Regions from separate parts of the Aureibacillus halotolerans genome, predicted to be linked through region 1. Evidence: predicted binding sites of a transcription regulator. Region 1 holds the regulator's gene; the other holds the start of a gene.
The links. Region 1 encodes CtsR, which represses protease genes until heat stress. Its sites were predicted from a motif close to ATGGTCAATAAAGGTCAAACA; they were not measured.
Positions count from the first base shown of each region.

Region 2: a site for CtsR is predicted at 1,678-1,698, ahead of EV213_RS03620 (ATP-dependent Clp protease ATP-binding subunit). Genes of this name have one in related genera too.

Region 1 is NZ_SNYJ01000023.1:254-3,680, forward strand. Features, by position in the region: rRNA gene rrf (5S ribosomal RNA) at 1-24, shown strand, start outside; gene EV213_RS18295 (MgtC/SapB family protein) at 151-864, shown strand; gene EV213_RS18300 (CtsR family transcriptional regulator) at 1,001-1,468, shown strand; gene mcsA (protein-arginine kinase activator protein McsA) at 1,484-2,026, shown strand; gene mcsB (protein-arginine kinase McsB) at 2,029-3,096, shown strand; gene clpC (ATP-dependent protease ATP-binding subunit ClpC) at 3,123-3,427, shown strand, end outside.
Region 2 is NZ_SNYJ01000002.1:299,068-302,494, reverse strand. Features, by position in the region: gene EV213_RS03620 (ATP-dependent Clp protease ATP-binding subunit) at 1-1,644, opposite strand, end outside; gene proC (pyrroline-5-carboxylate reductase) at 1,865-2,710, shown strand; gene EV213_RS03610 (hypothetical protein) at 2,771-3,016, opposite strand; gene EV213_RS03605 (EAL domain-containing protein) at 3,111-3,427, opposite strand, start outside.

The DNA of each region.
Region 1 (3,427 bases):
TGTGAGAGTAGGACGCTGCCGGGCAAAACAAACAGAGAGGTTACGCAGGATGCGTAACCTCTTTTTGTATTCTATTCTTTATGAAACTTGAAAAGACATGAGTTGCTCTAGTGCGCATACACTGTTTTAGTAGTAAGAGGAGGGATATGAATGGAAGGTAATGAATGGATACACATTATTGAAATACCAGAAGATTTTCATGTTATGCTTGTACGTATTCTTGTCGCTCTCGTGTTAAGCGGACTTGTTGGTCTGGAACGGGAAGTAAGCAAAAGACCAGCAGGATTTCGAACGCATATATTGGTTGGTATGGGTGCTTGTATGATGATGCTTCTATCATTATACGGGTTTGAAGAGTTCATTGAGAACTATGACAATGTTCAATATGATCCAGCGAGGATTCCTTCTTACGTCATTAGTGGTATAGGCTTTTTAGGTGCAGGCACGATTCTTGTGAAAGGGGCAACGATTCGTGGGCTAACGACCGCTGCTTCAATATGGGTTGTTGCAGGACTAGGCTTAACAGTAGGCGCAGGTCTATATACATTAGCTATTCTTTCAACTGTTGTTGTGCTGTTAAGCTTGATGTTTCTCAATCGATTAGAAACACTCCTTTTTAAGCATGGTGCAGAGGAAATCATTCATATCGTTGTTCCAAAAGATGGGCAGCATTTAGCGGAGTTGTTACGTATTATTGAAGACTATGGAAAGATTCGCAATGTGAGAACAAAGGATTTAGTTGCTGGAGACGGGAAAGAGCGACTAAAAGAATACAAGTTCACAGTTTTGTTTGCTGAATCTGAAGGACGCATTAAGGTGTTGGATGCATTGTCCATCGTGGAGGTTGTTAAAGAAGTCTATTAGATATCAGATGATTAAGACATTTCGTTGAGGACATAATGAAGAGAAGGCTTCATATTTGCAAATGGTTAGCGATCGAACGTATAATAATCATCATAGTCAAAAATAGTCAAAGTCCTGAATTGAAGGGAGGGAAACGATGAAAAACATCTCAGACATCATAGAAGACTACCTTAAACAAGTTTTTCAGTTATCTGAGAACGATGCGGTAGAAATTAGGCGGCATGAAATAGCAGATCGTTTTCAGTGCGTACCCTCTCAAATTAATTATGTGATTAAAACAAGGTTCACTGTGGAAAAGGGCTATATTGTTGAAAGTAAACGTGGCGGTGGAGGCTACATTCGGATTACGAAGATTGAGCATGAGGACCACCTGCATATGCTAGATCAAATGCTACGATTGATCGAAGGAAACGGATGTACTCAAGCGTCAGCGGGGCATATTCTTGGCCGTTTATATGAGGAAGGGGCATTGAGCAAGCGTGAGTGTCAGATTTTATTGAATCTCATGGATCGTTCTGTGCTTGATTTGCCGATAGAACAACGGGATATATTACGAGGCAGAATGCTTCAATCTATTCTGCAAACTCTTAAATATAAAATGTAAGGATGGGGGAGCTACATGGAGTGCGAAGTTTGTCATCAACGCTCCGCTACAGTTCATTTTACACAAATTATTAATCATGAGAAATGGGAGAAACATTTGTGTGAGGTATGCGCTCAGGAGCGAGAAGACCAACCGTCTCAAGGGCATCACCAAGGTTATACCATTCAAGATTTATTATCAGGCATCTTTGGTTACGGACAGGACGCATTCGCGTTTCATAAGCAGAAACAGCACGTCACGTCGAATGAGCCTCTTTGTCCAAAATGCAATATGACCTATGCACGTTTCCTCAAAACAGGAAAATTCGGCTGTGCCCAATGCTATGATACGTTTAAAGACCGATTAGATCCTGTTTTACGACGTGTTCATGCAGGGAATACAACACATAAAGGGAAAATTCCAAAGCGTGCAGGACAGGAATTAAACGTAAAACGGCAAATCACTGAGTTAAAAACGGCCATTCACGAGCTTATCGATAAAGAAGAGTTTGAAAAAGCCGCGGTTCTTAGAGATGAAATTCGTTCCTTACAAGGGAAGTTGAAGGAAGGGGATCAGTAACGATGTCGTTGCATAAGTTTATTCAACAGGCGTTAAGTCCCTGGCATCTAAAGGGAGGGCCCGATAGTGATATTGTCATGAGCTCCCGTATCCGCTATGCCAGGAACCTGAATCGTTATTCCTTCCCGACCGTTGCAGGAAGCGAGGAATTGCAAAACGTTCTAAACCAAGCGAAAACAAATGTAATGCCCCATGAGTATGGGGATGTTGGGCGTTTGTCTATGCTAGAAATGAGCGACCTTAAAAATATTGAAAAGCGTGTCCTGATGGAAAAACAGCTCATATCTCCCAATTTGGCTGGATCAGAGAAATCCTCAGCAGTATTGCTGTCTGACGAAGAAAACATTAGTTTGATGGTGAATGAGGAAGATCATTTTCGTTTGCAGTGCTTGTTCCCTGGTTTTCAGCTGACGGAAGCGTTGGCTGCAGCCAATCAAATGGATGACATCTTAGAAAATCATTTGGAGTACGCATATGATGAGGAAAAAGGATACTTAACAAGCTGTCCAACCAATGTTGGCACAGGCATGAGAGCATCCGTAATGATGCACCTTCCCGCACTAATCATGAGTGGAAGAATGAATACGATTATATCAGCAATTAATCAGCTAGGCATTGCGGTTCGTGGAATTTATGGAGAAGGCTCTGAAGCCCAGGGAAATGTATTTCAAGTGTCGAATCAATTAACATTAGGAAAATCTGAAGAAGACATCGTTGACGATCTGCAAAGTGTAGTTTATGAGCTGATCCAAAAGGAACGGGAAATGCGAGGCGCTATGCTCGATACATCTCGGGTTCAATTGGAAGACAGAGTGTGGAGGTCCTATGGCATTTTGTCACACAGCCGTGTCATTCAAAGTGCTGAGGCTGCTAGCTGTTTATCAGATGTAAGGCTAGGCATAGACCTTGGTTTCATTGACGGTCTGTCTCAGAGTATACTTAGCGAAGTAATGATTCTAATGCAGCCGGGGTTTCTTCAGCAGTATGCGAACGAGGCCCTCGAACCAAAAGAAAGAGACATTCGAAGAGCCACATTGATTCGAGAACGTGTAAAGCTCGAAAAGATTTAAATATAAATTTTGGGAGGCTGATCCGTATGATGTTTGGACGATTTACAGAACGTGCGCAAAAAGTGCTCGCGTTAGCACAAGAGGAAGCCGTACGTTTAGGACATAACAATATTGGCACAGAACATATTCTGCTAGGCTTGGTCCGCGAAGGCGAAGGCATCGCAGCAAAAGCTTTATCCGCTCTTGGACTAGGCGCAGAAAAAATACAAAATGAAGTCGAAGCGTTAATTGGGATGGGGCAGGAAGCATCTCAAACGATTCATTATACACCTCGTGCAAAAAAGGTCATTGAGCTATCAATGGATGAGGCCAGAAAGCTTGGTCATTCCTA
Region 2 (3,427 bases), on a different contig from region 1:
GTTTTTAAAGCTCACTGTGCGCCCCTGACTATCGGTAAGACGCCCATCCTCCATAATTTGCAGGAACATATGCTGCACATCTGGATGTGCCTTTTCAATCTCATCGAGCAACACAATACTATAGGGCTGGCGACGAATTTTCTCAGTTAGTTGACCCGCTTCATCATGCCCAACATAGCCTGGAGGTGAGCCAATCAACTTCGACACGGCATGCTTTTCCATGTACTCACTCATGTCCAATCGAATCAAAGCATCTTCATCACCAAACAGCTCTCGAGCAAGCGATTTAGACAGCTCCGTTTTCCCGACCCCTGTTGGACCAACAAATAAGAATGATCCTGATGGGCGGTGTTTCGAGGTAAGACCTGCACGTGAGCGTTTCACGGCTTTGGCAACTTTTTGAACCGCCTCGACCTGGCCAATGACCTGTTGGGACAAGCGCATTTCAAGCTCCTTCATGCGCGTTTGCTCGTCTTCTTCTAAACGCGAAACGGGAATACCTGTTTTCTTCTGAATGAGCTGCTCGATCACTTCACGCGTTACCTCAGGAATATCCGAGGTCGCATGTTGTTTTTGCTCAAGCAAGCGTTTTTCTTCATCCCGCAGTTGAGCTGCACGCTCGTATGCCTCGTTTGCCGTTGCTTCCTCTTTTTCCTTGCGCACGTCCGTTAAACGATGCTCTATTTGATTTTCATCCTTTTCTTCATGTGACAAATTGAGAACAGATCCTGCTTCATCCATCAAGTCAATCGCCTTGTCTGGCAACTGCCGGTCCTGAATGTAACGTTTAGACAGCTGTACACTTGCCTTAATGGCATCCTCCGTATAGAGGACACGGTGGTACTCCTCATAACGCTGTTGCAAGCCTTGTAAAATCGCAACAGCCTCATCTTCCGTAGGTTCATCAACGATCACCGGCTGAAAGCGACGTTCAAGTGCAGCATCCTTCTCAATCGCGCGATATTCTTTTAATGTCGTCGCCCCAATGAGCTGCATTTTTCCGCGTGCAAGCGCCGGTTTTAAGATGTTCCCAGCATCCATTTGCGAATCTTGAGTCTGTCCTGCACCAACAAGCAAGTGTATTTCATCCACGAATAACAAAATGTCATCGCGTGATTGTATTTCGTCCACGAGCTGCTTCATGCGTTCCTCAAATTGGCCACGTATGCCCGTGTTTGAAACGAGTGAGGCAACATCGAGAAGCATGACTCGTTTGTTTAATAGCTTGTTCGGTACATTTTTATCAGCAATTCGCAAGGCGATCCCTTCAGCAATCGCCGTTTTCCCAACCCCTGGTTCACCAATCAAAACCGGATTGTTTTTGTTTCGACGGTTGAGAACCTCGATTACTCTTTGAATTTCATCGTGACGTCCTATGACCGGATCAATAGCACCTGCGTTCGCTTGGTCCGTTAAATCAGTAGCCAATGATTCAAGTAAGCTTTCTTGTGACGTCTGCTGCTGAGTAACCGCTCCACTTTGACCACCCATCATTTGTCCATAAAACGCGTTTGGGTTTTGCTGATGTTGTTTTTCAAGAGTCAGCAAACATTGTTGGCATAAGTGTATTGATTCTTTATTATTATTTATTTTCATCCTCAATTGCACAGAAGCAGGACGTTGATGACAATGTTGACAATTCATATCGATTTGTCCTCCTTTATTTTAGATAAATCACCTTTGACTTTCTTTGACTATATCGAAAGTATACTTTGACCTACTTTGACTTTCAAGGATTTTGCTTAAAAAACTTGTGGTTTTTTTTATAATCAACGACAATAACGATTAGAAGGCTTAAACAAGGGCTGCGCGAAGCCCATTCACCATTTGCAAATGAGAAGAACTTTAGAAAGGTTGTTACACCATGATGCAAGGAAAACAAATCGTATTTCTAGGTGCTGGCTCTATGGCAGAGGCAATGATTCGTGGACTTCTTGCCAATCAACTTGTCGAACCTAACCAAATCACCGTTCTCAATCGGACAAACGCCGAACGGCTAAAGGAGTTACAACAGCAGTATGGCGTTACAGCTAGTCAAGATCTTGACAGTTGCATCTCACGGGCATCTGTAGTCGTCATGGCTGTCAAACCGAAAGATGCTGAGGAGATTTTTGCTCGCATTTCTTCCCTTATAGACCATTCTCCCCTGCTACTTTCTGTCATTGCAGGACTCTCTACAGAGACAATGACGCATTGGACCTCCAAAAACACAAAGGTCGTTCGCGTGATGCCAAATACATCTTCAGCCATTTCAATGTCTACAACAGGCTATTGCACAGGAAAAGCCGTCTCAACAGAGGACAAAGCCATTGTGCATTCGTTGCTTTCAGGCTTTGGCACGGCCTATGAAATTGAAGAAGCAAAAATGAATCTCTTTACGGGGCTTGCTGGAAGCAGTCCAGCCTATATGTACGCTGTGATGGAATATTTTGAGGATACTGCAAAAGCACACGGCTTTACAGAGGAAGAGGGGCGCCAATGGATTGTTGACGTTATGGCGGGTGCTGCTGAAATGGTACGGCAAACGAACCGAACGCCAGCGGAGCTTCGTGCTCAAGTCACATCTCCAAAAGGAACGACGTATGAAGGACTTGCTCGGCTAGAAGCAGGACAGGCAAAGGACGTTTTCCGAGAAGCCATTGAAGCATCCGCTGAAAAAGCACAGGAATTTGAGGAAGCGTTCAAGCAAACAACGAAAAGCAAAGCATAAAAACAACGGAGCATGGATAATACATCCACGCTCCGTTGTTAATTTACATCATTTGGATTTTTAAGCAACGCCCTTTGACGCGGTATAGGTGATGGCTAAATACACAATATAGCCAAGGATTAGTAGAGCAGCAATCCCATAGACCCAAAAGATCGGATTTCTCCCAACTGGATGCCGTGAAATCGACTCTGAGACGGAGCTGTCCGTCTCTTTTTTCGTTGCTTTGCCAATCCGCATTGACACGATGGCTCCACACAACACGACCAACACGGTGAGAGCAGATAGTGCAAGTATTGCAGCATCCATGATTCAAAGCACCTCTTCATAGGGAGGCTATTACTAAGCCTCTTTTACGATTACTCTCCCCTTAAAGAGTGTGCTCATACATTTAGGGCGTGCCCTAGACGTGATGATCATTTTTAAATAAAAATTCGTAAGATAGGTCAATGAATACATACAAGTGCTCCTGCACAGGGAAAGAAAATGTTCGGATGTTTTGCTTTGTTTCAATATCTGAATAAAGATCTGAAAGAATACCTTTGCCACCCGACTCCATACGAACAATATTTTCAAGGAAATAGGGACGCCAGCTCCAATTTTTCCCCATATACTCTTGTTGGAATGCCCACTCACTGTCACGCCACACCATATTTGCCGATTTTTGAAACCCGTCTCCATCACATAAATAAATACGGAAACTTTCATGTTGAAACAGTG